3 regions of the Paenibacillus sp. BK720 genome follow, and region 2 is predicted to be linked to each of the others. Evidence: riboswitches for the same ligand, from Rfam matches in the RefSeq annotation. Region 2 holds a riboswitch; each other region holds the start of a gene.
What was found. Region 2 has a riboswitch for ZMP and ZTP ahead of rpiB (ribose 5-phosphate isomerase B). Riboswitches for the same ligand answer to the same signal wherever they lie in the genome.
Positions count from the first base shown of each region.

Region 1 (5,858 bases), on a different contig from region 2:
GCGTAGCTTAACAGGCAGCTTGGAAGGAAGAGCAGGAAGCTACGGAAGGAGGCTGGCCACGGAATACCAAAGAAGACGGAGGCAAATACAACAAGCGGAAGGGCCCTGTTTAACAAGGAACTGAGCATTTCACCGATATCTTCGGCCAAATAGCAGGCAAAAAGAGGGATGGGACGGTAAAAGTCGGTGACAATCTGGCCTTCCCGTATTTTGTAATAGATGGTATTCTGTACATCGCATACGAAAATGGTAGAGATAATGATCGAGAGAATGGTATAGGTCGTAATATCCTGCAGGCTGAGCGATTCTACCGATCCGGAGCCGCCTTTGTAAGCCGTCTGCCATAAGAATACGGAGGCCAGCATCAGAATAAGATTGGTGGCAACGGAAGTGAATACTTCGAACCGGTAAGTCAAGTTAATGAGAAGCTTCATTTTCGTTATATACCAGTAAGCCTGAAGCATATTAGCCCCCTTGAAAGTGACTTCATATGTAAAATATGACAATTGCAATGCTCTTATATTAATCGATTTCATTCAAGTAGGCTATGGATATTTTTAATATAGTTATTTATAAGGTTCGGCCCAAGATTGCGGGGGAGGTGCAACAGGAATGGTTATGATTCTAATCATCCTGATCGTGGCTATTTACTTAACGCTGCTGAACTTTAAGCGGCTTAAAAAGCTGGCCAAAGGGTTGAGATGGCTCTTGTATGCGTTATTGCTTTTCCTCCTATGCGACGGCATTTATTCCTCTGTGAGGCATTTTAGCCCGGATAACGCCGTACATCATCTTATTCCCGGTCTCTGCATGGCTTTGCTGATCGAAGGAGCGCGATATGTCTTTAGAAAAAGGCGTGACCATGAAAAGAACTGGTCCGTGGATGACTATCCGATCGAATACCTTCGCCAGAAGGGAGCGGGCATCCCTTGGGAGGCAAGCATTAAAGACTGGCAGGAGATGAAAGGAGCAGGCGAAGACCGTGAGGAAGCTTACCTGGATCTGGTCAAGAGGTTTAACGCCTTTAAAAACGAGGAAAATCAGCTGCCTGAACCGTTAAGTTTAAAAAGGAGGTAAGGAATAATGCTGAACATAAAAATAACCGACAGTGATTTTATAGGAGGCAGCCCCGAGTATCTGGATACCGTCTCCCGTTATGCCGCAAGGGGAGTGTTATTCAACAGCCGGGGACAGGTTGCGATGATGCATATGGCCGAGCTTGGTCTCTATAAGCTGCCCGGCGGAGGAATGGAGGAAGGGGAGTCGCCGGAGGAGGCCTTTGTCCGGGAAATAAAGGAGGAGACCGGCTGCGATGCGGAAGTGATCCGGAGGCTTGGTTATGTAGAGGAGCATAAGAATCGGAACGGCTTTCTGCAGCATTCGCATTGTTATCTTGCGAAAGCGCGGCATGTTACGGGTACAACGTCACTCACCGCAGCCGAAGAACAGCTCGGAATGTCCGTTCAGTGGCTGTCCGCCGCACAAGCGCTGGATATTATGGGAAATGCAGTAGCGGGCGGCAGAGATAATCACGCCAAGCTTTTTATGCTTATGCGCGACCGGGCTATCCTGAAAGAGGCCGTGGAATTCATGGAGAAAGAGGGCTTTTTATAGGCCTTTTTTCCAATATATACTTTATTGTAATTGCCTATGAAGATTATTGTTTTTATATATTATTCAAATAGGCTTCTTGGTTATATGATGGATTAAATATATAAAAGGGGAGAGGGATTAAAGATGAACAAGTCCATCTATGACTTTCAGGTAAATGAGATAAATGGGGAGCCTATTCATCTGTCTGCTTTTTATGGCAGGGTTCTTCTAATCGTGAACACAGCAAGCCAGTGCGGCTATTCCAAGCAGTTCGAAGGCCTGCAGCAGTTGTACGAAAAATATTGGATGCACGGCTTCGAGATATTGGGCTTCCCGTGCAATCAATTTAACGGCAAAGAACCCGGCAGCCATGCGGAGGTAGAAGAGCATTGCCGGCGCAAGGCCGGGGTAACCTTCTCGCTGTTCGAAAAGGTGGAGCTTCGCGGAGAGACTGTTCATCCGCTCTTTCAATATTTGACGGAGCAGGCGCCTTTCCGGGGCTTTGACCCGAACAATTCCGATGAGCTGTGGATGAAGGATTTTCTCCTGCAGAATCATCCGGACCTGTATGAAGGCGACGGCGTAAAGTGGAACTTCTGCAAGTTCCTCGTGAACCGGGAAGGAAAAGTAATCGCCCGATTCGAGCCAACGACGCAGCCAACCGATTTGGAACTGGCCATCGAGGAGGCATTGTCCTCGGAGCAATCATGAAGCCGTAATTCCAAGAATAATCATTGGCCGATGCTTCTCAAGAAGCTTCGGCTTCTATTTTTTTAGCGATCAAACCTCGCCTTAAATTGTTCTTTGTCTCCGTTAAAAACGTTAATATCGACGTACGCATCAATGCCGGCGGTATGGCCCCGGTTGTTGTATTGCCAAAATAACCAACGGCGGTCATCCCGTAAGCGTGGATGCTTGACGATATCCCTGATCCAGATCTCGTAATCCTCGAAGCTGCCTGCTATATAGGTGTTATAGGTATCGTAGGTTGCATACAGGATGGGCCGTTGTTTATAATGCTCCTCGAGTCGGTTAGCGAGGGTCGTCAATTCCTGCTGAATGCTCGCGACATCCTTATCTAGAGCAATCTCGATATCGATAACAGGCGGGAGGTTAGCGGACTCATTAGGAACCTCTTCGATAAAATGTGCCGCCTGCTCAGCGCCGGTGCTTTGCGTCGTGAAGAAGTGATAAGCGCCGATCCTCATCCCTTGGCTTCTGGCCTGCTCCCAATTAGACTTGAAATTCTCATCCGTCATATCCTTGCCTTCCGTAGCCTTGATATAGACGAACTGCCATTTGCCGCTGCCGGCAACCTTGCCCCAATCCATCTCGCCTTGATAGTGGGACACATCGATCCCTTGTACCTTGTATTTAGAGGCGAACAGGCTGTTATGCCAGATAATGCCTTTGTACTCCAATACTCCGGCAATCATGAGGAGCAGCAGTAAGCATGCGGTGATTTTCTGCCATCTTTTTAGCTTCATAGTCACCTATCCTTTATTCCTGTCTCCATGTCTGGTTCAGCGCTTTCCAGATACATAGACGATAGCTTGTCCCTATTTGTTCCAGCAAAAATTTAACTTGCTCCGCTTATGTGCCCGGTTTATGATAAAAGTAAATATCTGGTATGTGCGACTGGCGTAAACGTGGAGAACCACGAGGGAGCACGTATGTCATCCGCCGTACGCCTGGGCAGAGTATCGGTTCTCGTTAGGAGACCGATGCTCTTTTTTATTATTAGGATGAGGGGATGAGAGGATGCAGCGAAGAAGGAATGTAGCCATTCTGATCTACGACAATGTTGAAGTGCTGGATTTTACGGGACCGTTTGAAGTGTTTATTGCGGGCAGCAATCGCGGGCAGGATTTCCATGTGTTCACCGTGGCGGAGAATAATGGCCCCGTTACGGCTCTAGGCAATTTGAGCGTCAATCCCGCCTATACCATCCAGGATTGTCCCAAGCCGGATATCGTGCTTATCCCGGGCGGCTGGGGCTCCCGTCAGGAAATGCATAACAAGGTGCTGACCGATTGGATCAGGAAATGCGCCGACGAATCTGAGCTGCTGCTGTCCGTCTGCACGGGCGCGCTGCTCCTCGCGAAGGCTGGCGTGCTGGAAGGGCTGAAGCTGACGACGAATCGCCTTGCAACGGAAGAGCTAAGACAGGTTGCTCCAGCATCCGCTGAAATCTCCGAGACCGCCAGGTATGTAGATAACGGGAAGATTATTATGTCCGCGGGTATTTCGGCCGGCATAGACATGTCCCTCTACGTCATCAGCCGGCTTCATGGCGAGGAGAGAGCGCTGCATACCGCAAAATTGATGGAATACGATTGGGTGCAAAAAGAGCATTCCTGATCAAATATTTGTGCCGTTTTCCTGATAGGATAACCGTAACGATGAGCGAGGAGCTGGATCAATCTTACGAATGGAACATTATACCCGAATCCAATATGCGATTACGTTTATAGAAGAACAACTGCAGGAAGCGCTTAGCCTGGAGACGATAGCGGCCCGGGCGGGATTTTCGCTGTACCATTTTCAAAGGCTATTCCATGCCGTCACGGGCTTTACGGTGCAGGAGTACATTCGGAAGAGAAGAATGAGCAGGGCTGCCGAAGAGCTGAGGGTTACCCGCCATACGGTGCTGGATATCTCGGTGTCTTACCAATACGGTTCGCAGGAGGCATTTACCCGTGCTTTTGCCGGTTATTTCGGCATGGCGCCGGCGCAGTACAGGAAGAAGCAGCCGCTGCTGGCCTTGCAGCTCCCCATTGACCTCGTCGCATTAACGGCAAATATCCGAGGAGGATTAACGATGTACAAACCGGACATTATCGAACGGCCTGCGACCCGCATTATTGGCTATAACTATCCAACCAATCTGAACAACGAGCGGTATTTCGAAGAGATCCCGGGCTTCTATGCGCATTTCGGCAGTCAGGAATACTTTGCGCGTATTCCCAATAAAGCGCGGCCGGCTTTTGCTTACGGTATCCCCCATAGCTATGGCGAGGATGGAGCCTTTTCGTTCCTTATTGGCGAGGAAGTCACCTCGTTTGCGGAGGTGGAGGACGGGTTCGCCTGTCTGGAGCTTCCCGGCGGCAAGTATGCGGCTTTCCGCAACGGAACGATGCCCGAAGTTGGGCAAAACGCATGGAAATACATCTATGGAACCTGGCTGCCTAACAGTAATTATGAGCGGGGAGAGGGACCGGACTTTGAAGTCACGGATGTCTTAGCCTCCACGCCGGAAAAAATCAGCATGACCATCTATATCCCGATTCGTTAAGCCGCTTCTGGGCGGCTGCCCGAAGGCGGTAAGAAACCTATAAGAGCATGCCGGAGCATCCGGCATGTTTTCTTTTGGTTATAAGCGGATAACTAAAAAATTCCACAATTATATTGACAGTCGATATATCGGGACTTAATATATAAGCATAAGATATATCGACAGACGATATAGACTGTGTGGACGGGAAGGATGAAATGTTGTGAAAGAAATGCTGCCGCTTACCGAGGCTTTTTATTATATCCTGATTGTTCTCTATACGGAGCCGTCGCACGGATACGGAATTATGCAGGATACCGAGAGGAAGAGCGGAGGGCGCGTAAAGCTTGGTGCCGGTACCTTGTACACGGCACTTAATACCCTGCTGAATAAAGGACTGATTGATCATTATCCCGTTCCGGAAGGGACGGACGCGCGCCGCAAAATGTATGCCATTACGGAGACCGGCAGGCAGGTAGTGGAAGCCGAGATCGCAAGGCTGGAAGAGCTTCTAAACGTTGGGCGGCAAGCCCTGATCATGAAGAAAGGGTGAGGCGGATGAGCGACAAGCTGATTAAGCGGAATCGGCTGACGATGAGCTGGAACTATGAGAAGGAAGAGCAGTGGCTTAACGATATGTCCCGTGACGGACAACATTTCAAGAAAGCGAGTATGCTGAGCAGCTTCTTCACCAAAGATGAATCGGTCCGGTATACGTACAGGCTGGATTACCAGACGGGCCAAAGGCTTGGAAGCGGCAAATTTCAGGAGTATATTGATTTATATCGGGACGCCGGCTGGGAATACGTCAGCTCGTACGGCTCGCTCTGGCATTATTTTCGCAGGGAGTGGCAGCCAGGGGAAGAACCGCGGCTTTATACGGACCGGGACTCGCTGATTCATCTGTATAAAAGAATGCAAAGGGTTATGGCCATTATGATGCTTGTTAATTTGGTTATCATGCTTGCCAATATGGTTAATCTGCGGAATT
Region 1 covers NZ_JAASRQ010000003.1:470,336-476,193, forward strand. Annotated here, with positions in the region: gene FHT67_RS14185 (ABC transporter permease) at 1-506, opposite strand, end outside; gene FHT67_RS14190 (hypothetical protein) at 613-1,077, shown strand; gene FHT67_RS14195 (NUDIX hydrolase) at 1,084-1,614, shown strand; gene FHT67_RS14200 (glutathione peroxidase) at 1,738-2,304, shown strand; gene FHT67_RS14205 (glycoside hydrolase family 25 protein) at 2,367-3,080, opposite strand; ZMP/ZTP riboswitch at 3,218-3,297, shown strand; gene FHT67_RS14210 (DJ-1/PfpI family protein) at 3,355-3,954, shown strand; gene FHT67_RS14215 (AraC family transcriptional regulator) at 4,025-4,888, shown strand; gene FHT67_RS14220 (PadR family transcriptional regulator) at 5,100-5,420, shown strand; gene FHT67_RS14225 (DUF2812 domain-containing protein) at 5,426-5,858, shown strand, end outside.
Region 1: another riboswitch for ZMP and ZTP. It lies ahead of FHT67_RS14210 (DJ-1/PfpI family protein); the one in region 2 lies ahead of rpiB (ribose 5-phosphate isomerase B).

Region 2 (5,858 bases):
AGGCTCCGAGTGTCAATCAGCATCAAGTGGTTGTCCGTGCCGCCGGAAACGATGTTGATGCCTTCCGCGATCAGCGTCTCGGACAATACTTTCGCGTTGCTTACCACTTTTTGCGCGTATTCCTTGAACGATGGTTGAAGGGCTTCGCCGAATGCAACGGCTTTTGCTGCGATAATGTGCATCAGAGGGCCGCCTTGCGAACCAGGGAATACCGCTTTATCGATTGCCGCTGCCCAAGGCTGACGGCAAAGAATCATGCCGCCGCGAGGACCGCGGAGCGTTTTGTGAGTTGTTGTCGTAACGAAATGCGCATGAGGCACCGGGTTCGGATGCAGACCGGCTGCAACAAGACCCGCGATATGAGCCATATCCACCATGAACAACGCGCCTACGTCTTGAGCGATTTGGCCAAGCTTCTCGAAATCGATTGTACGCGGGTATGCGCTCGCGCCGGCAACGATCAGACGAGGACGGTGTTTGAAGGCCGCTTTGCGAACTTCTTCATAGTTGATCGTAAATGTATCTTCTTCTACGCCGTAAGCAACGAAGTTGTACAAAAGACCGGATGCGTTAACCGGGCTGCCGTGCGTCAAATGACCGCCGTGAGCCAGGTTCATGCCAAGAACCGTGTCGCCTGGTTTGAGAACGGCAAGGTATACCGCCATGTTCGCTTGAGCGCCGGAGTGAGGCTGAACGTTCGCGTGCTCGGCGCCAAAGATTTCTTTCGCGCGCTCGCGTGCGATGTCTTCCACAATGTCCACATGCTCGCAGCCGCCGTAGAAGCGTTTGCCGGGGTAGCCTTCTGCATATTTATTCGTCAGGACCGAACCCATAGCTTCCAGAACCGCTTCGCTTACGATGTTCTCGGATGCGATCAGCTCGATGTTGTCGCGTTGGCGCTGCAGCTCAAGGCCCATTGCCTTCAATACTTCAGGATCTTGGTTACGTAAGTTTTCCATTGTGAAAAGCCTCCTAAATATAATTATTCGCAAGTTCCTGACGTCTGCTCTGACGCCAGGCCGCTGTCTTCCAAGGTGTATACCGCTCGCGCTCCGCCGATCAGCTTAGGCCGCGAAAAAGCCATCGTGACATGGGCTGCGCCAATCGACCGGATGGACGGTCTGACCGGAACGGCAACCCGGCGCAGGTGCATGCCGATAAAGGTATCGCCGATATCGATTCCCGCATGCGCCTGAATCGTTTCAACCAAGCAGGCATTCGGCAAATGCCGGAAAGCATAAGCGGCCATGGATCCTCCCGCTTTCGGAACGGGAACGGCCGCAACCTCATCCAGCCCATACTTGTCCGCCGCCTCGCGAGGGAGGACAAGCGCCCGGTTCAAATGCTCGCAGCACTGGTAAACCGGATAAAAGCCTACATCCTTACGGACCGCTTCAATGCCCGCATAAATCTGCGCGGCCGTCTCGACCGTTCCCGAAGTGCCGATCCGGTGGCCAAGCACCTCGCTTGTGCTGGTGCCGATGACAAGCAGCTGTCCGGCTCTAAGTCCCCCTGCCGCGACAAGCTCCCGCACAATCGTCTCCACATCGGCCGCAATAGTAATGGTTTCCTTTTGATTGTTCATGCCGAGATACCTCCTCAAAGATAAGAATGATCACATCTAGCGCTTCAGGATTAATTACACCGATAGCCTGTTAATTAAGCGGTTAATGATAATTCTCGCCTCGAAAGCATGGACCTAAGGATGAACCGTAAACTGCTGCTCGATTTCCTTCACTTTCCGGACACGCCCTACATGTCGCTCGCCACCCGAGAACGGCGTCTCCATCCAGATGCGGACAATTTCCTGCGCAAGACCAGGGCCGATAATACGCTCGCCCATCGCAAGCACGTTCGTATCGTTATGCTCGCGGGTTGCTTGTGCCGAAAACATGTCATGCACCAGCGCGCAGCGGATACCGGGAACTTTGTTCGCCGCGATTGACATGCCGATACCCGTGCCGCAAATCAGAATGCCGCGGTCAGCTTGGCCGCTGGCCACTCTGTCCGCCACAGGCAGCGCGTAATCGGGATAATCCACCGACTGGCTGCAGTCGCAGCCCAAGTCTTCAATTTCATGACCAAGCGATAAAAGAAACGGAACAATTTCATCTTTCAGACGGTAACCCGCATGATCTGCACCAATTGCAATTTTCAACGCAAAACCCTCCTGCTAGTTGTCGAATCATACGGACTTATTATACCTAAAATCCTCAAAAAGACGAAAAAAGAGCATGACATGCTATGACTAGCATGCTGCTCTTTGCCCAGGCGACCGGCCGTATGTTCCGATGCTCCACCGTGGTTACCCACTTCCGTCGCCAGTTACATCGGAAACCGTCTTTGTTACCTTCATGATAGCTTATTCAACCATGAAAATCAATCAAATATACGCATAAATCGAGCCTTATTCCGGCATGGAATTTCATCCCTTTTGAAGCATTTGAAGGAGGGCCTTCAGGCTCTCTTCGATTTCTTTGGCGCAGCTCTCGTACATGCCGAGCGTCCCGCCGAACGGATCGGCGATATCGAAGCTGGGGATCCTGCGCTCCAGCTCCAGCAGACGGGAACGCTCCGCGGCCGACAGCTGCTGACCCAGCGCCTGCTTCATATGCATCTCCGTATACAGGCGTTCGAGTTCTTCGATGTCTGCCTGAACGGACGTGTCCTGGTTGACGTATTCCTTGAGCGTATACGCTTTATCCACCGCTTCAGGGAAATAGTTAAGCAAGCCGCGTTTATGTCCGGCTGTCATCGTTAGAATGAGATCCGCCCAAGCAACGGCTTCGCCGCTTAACGCGCGCGACGAGCCGCGGTGCTCGACCGATTTGCCCCGCAGCGTCGTAGCCGCATGCGACGAGATCGGCAGACCGTCAATGGTAGATACGCCGGCGGAGCGGACCTCGACCGAAATCCCCTTTTGCTCCGCCATCGCCCTCAGCATGGCTTCCGCCATCGGCGAACGGCAGGTATTGCCGGTACAAACAAACAAGATGCGCGTCATGCTGCATTCCCCTTTCTGGTATAGCTGATTTCATTGTTGATTTCTAGAATATAAATAAAAGACCGAAAACGAGCAGGATCGCCCCGCCAAGCGCCTCCCCGTAGCCGCCCAGATTCTCGCTGACCCGGCGTCCAAGCAGCAGCCCCAGCACGGACATCAAGCCGCCGAAAAAACCAAACAATAAAACCGTCAGCAAAATATCGGCCTCGAACATGCCCAAAGTTACGCCAACGGAGAAGGAGTCGATGCTGACGCTGAACGCAAACAAGAACGTTCCGACCGAGGAACGGTAGTCCATCGTTTGGACCGATTCCCCTTTGAGCGAGCTGTAAATCATGTGTCCGCCAAGCAAAAGCAGCAGCACGCCCGCAGCCACCGTCGCCACATGGCCAAGCAGTCCGCTGACGAAATGTCCGGCATAGATGCCGCCAAGCGGCATTAGCACATGGAATAATGCGATGATGCTGCTTAACCGGAGCACATCCCGCAGGCGAATCCCCTTCAGCCCGATTCCGATTCCTAACGAAAAAGCATCCATGCCAAGCGCAACCGCCATAATGAGCAGTGTCGCGAATTGTCCGGCATGCAAAGTTGCATCAGTCACGCTATCGCCCCCATGTCCACATCCATTCCTAACCAAGATATGCGGACAAGGGGACAAACATACTATTCTATACGCGGACGATTTGATGTCCGGCCGCCTTCGCCAGACGGTTCATAAGAGCAAGACCGATTCCTTCTTCCGAGCAGCCTTCCGCCCATATGCGCTGCACGCCTTCCGAGTCAAACCGGCGAAGCGCGGCATACAGATTATGCGCCGCCTGCTCCGGATGCAGCTCGCTGCCGTAACTGAGAATCAGGTCGGCATCATAAGCGTTTGCTCTTTCGTCGAAAGTCAGAACACCTGTCTTTAGAGACGTTGTTTTTGAACGGCCTAGCTGTTCCTGAATATATCTTACCGCATTCGAAGGCTCGCCCAGTACGATCCGAAGATCGCCCGCAGGCGCGTAATGCGTGTATTTCATGCCGGGCGAGCGCGGGGCTTCGGATACATCCGCTTTGTCCGCCGAAGGCGCATCGATTACCGCTTCCGGCGCTGCGGCCCGCAGCCGCTCGGCCGTAATCCCCCCGGGACGGAGAATACGGATTGTATTCGAATCGGGCAGCTCCACAACGGTTGATTCCAGTCCGACGCCCGTTGCGCCCCCGTCTACGATTCCGCTGATTTTCCCGTCCAGATCCTCCAGCACATGCGCTGCAAGCGTGGGGCTGGGCCGGCCGGAGCGGTTCGCGCTGGGAGCTGCCACCGGACAGCCGGATTGCCGAATGAGGGCAAGCGCGGCCGGATGATCCGGCATTCGGATGCCGACGGTGGCCAGCCCCGCCGTAACAAGCGGAGAAACAGCCTCGGGGCGTACCGGGAGCACAATCGTTAGCGGACCCGGCCACAGCTCGCTCATCAGACGGCGGGCAAGCTCCGGATAAGGCAGCACAAGCTCCTCCAGCTGATTCTCATCCGCGATATGCACGATAAGAGGATTATCCGACGGCCTGCCTTTTGCCTTGAATATGCCTTCGACCGCCTTTGTGTTGCGGGCATCGGCGCCTAGTCCGTATACCGTTTCGGTCGGAAAAGCAATCAGCTCTCCGTCCCGCAGCAGCGCAGCCGCTTCCTCCAGTTGGCCGGCCAGCGCATCGGCGGAAGCCGCCTCCGCAACCCGCCAAACCTTCGTTGTTATCATCTCTATCCTTCAATCCCTGCTATACAAAGTAATCATTCATCATCTAACTGCCCCCATTATAGCATATACCTTCCGAATTGCAGAGCGGCGGCCCTTCACCGGGCGACTATGCGCCTTTGAAGAACCGCCGCGCGGAACTTGCATTAGAACAGGCTTTTCAGCCAATTGATGAATTGCTCAATGATTTCCAGCAGGAAAAACTTTGCTTGCGGCGCTTCGCCTTGCTTGTTCTCGTCTTGCGGCTTTTGAACGGAGGCTTCGGATTTGCCTTCCTTGCCGTCAGAGGCTTTTTCAACCTTTTCGTTTTCTTTATGATCAGCGGAAGCGGCTTTTACCGTCTCCGCCTTTGCAGCGTCGGCGTCCGGATCGGCTGCAACGGCTTCGCCTGTTGCGGCGTCAATGAAGCACAGCGGCGGAAACAGCACGCACCACCAGTTTTGGCCTTTGCCTTCGCCAAGCGTAATCAGGAGAGCTTCATAGTTGCCTGCAGGATACACTTCGTTGCTGTACATTTTGGTCGGGAACGGCACCTGTCCAAGCTCTGCATGGTAATTATAATCGAACCCGCGGCTTGCCAGCACGTCGGCGACGATACCTTCGATTTCGTCCATATGATCAAGCACCGTTTGGCGCGCTTCTTCAATGGTTTGCGGACCCGCCACCCAATTGTCCATCGCTTTCACCACGGCATCGCGGACAACGCGCTTTACGGCCTGGTCGGCAGGGGAGTCCGAATTGGCCAGGATGCGCAGACGAATGGAATCCTGCGGAATAATCGTATCGACCACAGCCGCATCCGTACGCTGCTGCTCCCAGCTCATCACAAGAACAAACAAAACGATAATCAACAAAGCATAAGATTTACGGAAATAAAAAAGGGAATTAGTGCGGTTCATCATAACACAAGCTCCTCTCGATCGCACCCGTCGGTGCGTCAGCTTGCGTTCCGGAACGTATCTATCCGTCATTATGTCCGCGTTCCCGGCTCTATAAACCTAGCAGAGGAAATGAAAATGATAGAGTTGTTTTCATAAACACAGTGGCCTGTGCATGAGGAGGGAAATGTAACGTGGAGGAGCAAAGGTAAGGGGCAGCTGTAACACGGTTTTTCC
Region 2 covers NZ_JAASRQ010000006.1:138,894-144,751, forward strand. Annotated here, with positions in the region: gene FHT67_RS22355 (serine hydroxymethyltransferase) at 1-959, opposite strand, end outside; gene FHT67_RS22360 (TIGR01440 family protein) at 983-1,585, opposite strand; gene rpiB (ribose 5-phosphate isomerase B) at 1,700-2,158, opposite strand; ZMP/ZTP riboswitch at 2,259-2,339, opposite strand; gene FHT67_RS22370 (low molecular weight protein arginine phosphatase) at 2,426-3,004, opposite strand; gene FHT67_RS22375 (manganese efflux pump) at 3,048-3,560, opposite strand; gene FHT67_RS22380 (L-threonylcarbamoyladenylate synthase) at 3,676-4,746, opposite strand; gene spoIIR (stage II sporulation protein R) at 4,890-5,642, opposite strand.

Region 3 (5,858 bases), on a different contig from region 2:
GTCTGAACGAATTGCTGAAGGGACGGACCTCGTTTATTATCGCGCACCGTCTGTCCACGGTGAAGAACTGCGACCGGATTATGTACGTAGCCGACAAAGGCATCGCCGAAGCCGGCTCGCATGGCGAGCTGATGGCCCAGCGCGGCCGTTACTACAAGCTGTACACGGCTCAGAAGATGGAAGCCATGTAACCAAACGCAAGCAAGGCCCCCGATCGATGGATCGGGGGCCTTTTCTATTAAGCTTATCGCGAAAGCTTGACGACAAGCTTTTTCGCCGATTCGGTTTCGACCGTAATTTTGTAACGTTCCTTGATTGCCTTATATTCAATGCTGCCGTTCTCCGGGGAGGTTACGGTTTTCTCCCATACGGTCTCGTTATCATGGCTGACCTTGAGGATAAACGTCCCCTCCTCCGAAGACGCCTCATACGGGATATTTACCGGACCCGCATCCGCAACGGAGAAATCGTCCACCGTGTAAGTGCCCTTCAGCGAGCCGATCTTCAAGCTCAGCTTGCCGTTGATCTCGGTTTTTACGGTTGAGACGGCAAAGCTGGTTTGATCGGCATATTTGGACACGACATTAATGACAACAACCGTGACAATGAACAAGGCTAAAAAGATCAGAAATCTGAATCTGAGTTTGGACTTACCGATTCTCAAAAACATAACCCCCCGGAATTATTGTCCATCGGACAATAATTCGCCAGGGGGCTTTCAATCCCTCTTCTTGCCGTTATTTTGCCGATACCGTCCCATCCTTGTTGACCTTCACGTTGAATGAAATCTTACTCAGCTTCGAATACGTCGTTTCGTTATAAGCCTGATCCCGCAGAATCGGTCTTGTATTTTCGATTTTTACCGGCGTAATTTTACTGCTCACCTTGTCCCCGTCGAACGTCAGAGTAGCAATCATGGAGTCGTACGCTTTGTTTGAACGCTGCGTTGGGGTAAAGACAAAGTTGCCGAGGGAATAGTAGATCGGCTTGCCCTTGTACGTTTCAATCCCCTGCAGGCAATGACTATGGCTGCCGATTACGGCATCTACCCCCGCGTCGATAAAGGCTTTCGCATACGTTCTCGCATAATCCTCTGGGTAATCCTGGTATTCATTATTCCAGTGAATATAGATAACCGTTATGTCCGAATATTTAACCGCGTTCTTAACGTAACGCATCATCGTGTCAAAATCGTAACCCGAGGCGATCCCCGCCTTGTTATCCCCTGCGTACCAGCTTGGACCCGAGAGCACCCGGCTTATGCCAACGATCGCTACCTTCTTCCCGTTGACCTTCTTGGAGTAGGCGGTAAACGCCTCGTCGATATTGCTTCCAGCCCCGGTGTGGCCAAGCTTGTATTCGTCCAGGTAGTCCAGCGTATCGCTCAGAGCTTCCACCCCGTAGTCGAGCGTATGGTTATTCGCAACGGAAACTCCGTCTATTCCGGAGTTAACGATCGCTTGCAGCGTTTTGGGCGCGGAACGGAAGGTGTACGTTTTGATCGCCTTTTGCCCGCGCGTCGAGATCGGAGTCTCCAGATTGGCGAAGCTGATGTCGGAGCCGGATAACAGGCTGCGTACCTTCTCAAACGGATAATTCACGCCATACTTATCCATGTTCGCCGCAACCTTCCCGTCCAGTAGAATATCCCCCGCAAAGCTGATCTCAATCGGCTTGTCCTCTTTGGCAGCAGGCTTTGCCGGAGCTGAAGCAGCAGAAGAGGCTATTGCCGTCACACGGCCCGCCGCCTCCAGATTAAAGCCCAGAAAAAGAAGCAAAGCCATTACGTATTTAAGCACCGTCATTCGCATCGTACCTCCATGGAATCTATGTATCTTCCAGCCAAGACTACTAATGTGTATGCCGTAAGGAAGAAATAGATTACTAGATGAGAAGGCTTTTCTTTCTTTCAATCTTTTGATACAGTAAGAAAAATAACGTTGTATGCGACTGGCGAAAACAGTGGAATGGACCACGAGGGAGCATACAGCTTGAACGTTCCGTTCGCCTGGGAAAAGTATCTGAGGATAGAGACTCGCGTTTTTTCGCGAGCCTTCCGCGGGTGCTTTTTTTCGTTCACGAACAAAAAGGCATGGAGGGATTGGAATGACGAAGCTTTTGAAAGCGAAGGAAGCGGCAGATCAGGTATACGAAGAAATCCGAACGAAGGTCAAGGAGTGGGAGCAGCTTGGGGTCCAGCCTCATATGGCAACCATTTTGGTTGAAGGAGACCCCGCATCGGCCTATTATGCCGGGGCTAAGCAAAGAATTGCCGAGAAGCTTGGCGTCGCTTTTACGCTGCACTCCTTCACGGCAGAGGTTGCGGAAGAAGAGATCCTTCAGCTTGTTAATCGGCTGAACCATGATCCATCCGTACATGGCATTATGCTGGAGCTCCCCCTGCCCCGGCATCTGTCGGCAAGCGCGATCGAGAAGGCGATCTCCCCGTTGAAAGACGTGGATGGGGTTACGCCCGACAATAAGCTTGCAACGGTAACGGGGCATACCGGTCTCTATCCGGCGACTCCGCAATCCTGCATTCGGCTTCTGAAACATCACGGTTATACGCTTGAAGGCAAGAATGTAACGCTCGTGGGACGCGGTCAGACCGTTGGACTCCCGCTGTTCCATATGCTTCAACGCGAGAACGCCACCGTCACCGTCTGCCATTCGCGTACACCGGACGTCGCTTCTCATCTGGGCCATGCCGAGATCGCCTTTGTTGCCGTTGGCCGTCCAAATGTCGTTACGCAAGATATGGTTCATCCCGATCTGGTTATTATCGATGCGGGAATTAATGAAACGCCGGAGGGTAAAATAGTCGGCGATGCAGCAGCCGGCGTCCAAGCAAGCGCAGCGGCGGTATCCCCTGTACCGGGCGGAGTCGGAACATTAACAACGGCTATCCTGTACGAGAATCTGATGAAGGCGATTGACCTTCAGCTTGGGGAGGTAAAGTAGATGACAACAACGATTACATGGGATGATTCCATCCGTTCTTTTCTGCGACAAGCCGGCAGCTCCAATCCTACCCCGGGCGGAGGAAGCGTAGCCGCACTAATTGCCGCGCTTGGAGCTTCAATGACTTCCATGGTCGGAAACCTGACTCAAGGCGAGAAATTCGCCGATATTCAATCCACCATTAGTGAAGTCATAGAGAAGATGCGCCGTTTAACGGCAGAATGCGAAGAGCTGCTGCAGGCGGATATCGCTTCTTTTAATGGATACATGGATGCGCTAAAGCTCCCTAAGAGCTCCGACGAAGAGAAACGGATACGTACAAATGCGCTTCACGAAGCTGCCATTCAGGCGATTGATGTTCCTCTTCGTCTCATGCAGGTGTGCCGGGAAGGTCTTGTGTTCACCCATCGCATTGCGGAGTCTTCTAACAAAAACGTCATCTCTGATCTGGGGATCGGCGCGATCCTGTTCGAAGCCGCCGCGCAATCCGCATTACTGACAATCGAGATCAATCTAGCCTCCTTAAAGGACGCGGAACGGAAACAGCATTATTCGGACACGCTGACGTCGCTAATGAGCGAGATCCAGGATCTTAAAAACAAGTCCCTGCAAGTAACCCGCAACCGCATCCTAAATTAATTTGCAGTACGTTGGATTCTCTCCAATACAATCTGGCTAAAATAGAGGCTCCGGGTGCCACGAATCGTTCTACTTCGCTGTGCACAAAGAACAACAGTGTAGCCAACAATAGCGAGGTTAAAAGCGGATCCCCTTTCAGCGACACCTTGTTAGGCTCCGCAAATTGCGAATAACGAATGTAAGTTGTCCCGGATGCCGATTGCCGGCTGGGATCGGGTTTATCTGCGGGCCGTCATCGAAGGGGAGGCGTTGCGCTTTTATGACTCCCCCGGACGGCGAGGAATGGACGTAGGCCGGTCCTGTATTAGATGCCAGCAAATGCTCGGACGAACATTCCAAATTCGGCCACTTCAACGGTGCCTTCGTTGGCGTCTGCTGCCAGGATTCCTGCCGAAAACGGAAATACGCGGATTTTGATTATTTCGAGTAAAGAAAACCGGATACGGAGTAGAGAGTTTAGAGATAAAGAAGAAGACGCGCAGGAGGTCCTGGCGTCTTCTTCTATTTTTTAATTAGACGGCTTGCCCTTTTTCCCGCTAGACTTTAAGACTACGTCGTAATCGTAAGGCACGCTGCTCACGCTGCCTTCGGGCGCGGCATACGTCGTCATCATAATGATACGGTCGTATTTGGAGCTATGAAGCATATCGGCAAGCTCGACGCGGCTCGACTCCGACATGTTGATCAGATCCGGCACCCGGATGACTTTCACCTGGTTGCCTCGTTCTTTATCCTTCTGCTTGTCGTAGTTCTTCATGAGGCCGATAAACTCTACCTGATAATTCACGTATTGGCCGATCGTCTGCTCCAAGCTCTTGAAGCCGGAGGTGTCGGACATCGGATCGATCACCGCTCCGTTCAAACGAAGATTGGATAAGTACCAGCCCGCTTCATTAAAGCCCCAGTCCGTCAGGTACCGGAACCCAAGCAGCACCTTCTTCCCGGCATAAGCGGACAAATCAAAGGTCTCCGTCTTCCAGCCTTCCGAGCTGCCCGTGAAGCCGGGCAGATTCGCTGCCGTCTTCGGATAACCTCCTTCGACCAGATCGCTGCGCGTATCCTCGTTCGAGAGCGACGTCCAGCTCTTTCCTCCATCCTCGGATACTTGCACAACGCCGAAATCCCATTGCTCTTCGATATTATAGCTCGTATCAAAGCTGAGTTCAGGCTTGGACTGGCCTGTCAAATCCAGCTCCTTGATCAGGAAGTTGTCTGCCTGATCGCCTTGATTGCTCCAAAGGACCGTTCCTTTGTCTGGATCCTGAACAGGCGTCCAGTTCGTGCGCAGGAAGTCAAGTCCCTGGAAGTACAGGTGATCAATTTTCGAATCGGGCTTGAGGACCTTAAAGTCTGTTCCCCATGCAGGCGTAATATTATCCGTCTTAACCGAGGTTGCAAAATCGGGAGCCAGATCAATGGAATTAAACTTGTAGGTGGAAGAGTCCCCTTTATAACCGCTGTCTAGCACAACGGCCGTCATGTAGTCGGCATATAAGTCTGCGAACGACTTATTAATCCCCGCCTCGGCCAGCGCGGCTTCAACACCGCTAATGCCGGCGTTAGGGTTATGGAACAGGGTTCGAATAAAGGACTCCCCGTAATGATCGTAGAGATACAGCTGGAACAGATAAGCGTTACCGTAATCTGCAAGAATCTGGAGATCGGTCTGGTCGCCCCATAAGGTAAGGGAGTTGCGGAGATTGGACAAAAACTCGCTCACATGGTCCGTGGAATGACCGTAGCCCACCATGTATTGGGCAAAGTCGGACAAGCCTTCATTAATGAAGCTTTCTTCCGCCGGATCGGTATCCCGGTGCAGCAAATGCTGAAACTCATGAGCGAACACGCCTTCATACAGATAAGGCTTAGCCGCGGTAGGCCCTGTCCTGTTCAGCCAATCCAGGCTGTCAATCGTCATTACGTTGCGATCGGCAAAATCGCTGATCGTAGGAGAAAAGTAACCCGCGATATAGCTCGGATAATTCGGATCATAGTAGCTTTGATCCTTGATATTATCGATTAGAATAACAACGCGGCCGCTGTCATCCTTGTACAAGCCGTTATACCCGTCTTCCCCTTTGCGTTCAGCCGGCGGTGCAAAGTATTCGATTTCTTTCGGATAAATACGCGTTTCGAATTCGTTCAGCAAGTATTGTACCTGCTCGTCCGTAATTTGAACGGAGCCGTTTCGCGGATCGCCATCCGGGAATCGGAGGTTGTTCGCTACCCACACCTCGCCGCTTTTCCCGACGGCCCGA
Region 3 covers NZ_JAASRQ010000003.1:740,623-746,480, reverse strand. Annotated here, with positions in the region: gene FHT67_RS15315 (ABC transporter ATP-binding protein) at 1-191, shown strand, start outside; gene FHT67_RS15310 (hypothetical protein) at 245-664, opposite strand; gene FHT67_RS15305 (CapA family protein) at 738-1,805, opposite strand; ZMP/ZTP riboswitch at 1,937-2,021, shown strand; gene FHT67_RS15300 (bifunctional 5,10-methylenetetrahydrofolate dehydrogenase/5,10-methenyltetrahydrofolate cyclohydrolase) at 2,107-2,961, shown strand; gene FHT67_RS15295 (cyclodeaminase/cyclohydrolase family protein) at 2,962-3,600, shown strand; partial or broken gene FHT67_RS30015 (beta-xylosidase family glycoside hydrolase) at 3,956-4,030, shown strand; gene FHT67_RS30525 (choice-of-anchor J domain-containing protein) at 4,109-5,858, opposite strand, start outside.
Region 3: another riboswitch for ZMP and ZTP. It lies ahead of FHT67_RS15300 (bifunctional 5,10-methylenetetrahydrofolate dehydrogenase/5,10-methenyltetrahydrofolate cyclohydrolase); the one in region 2 lies ahead of rpiB (ribose 5-phosphate isomerase B).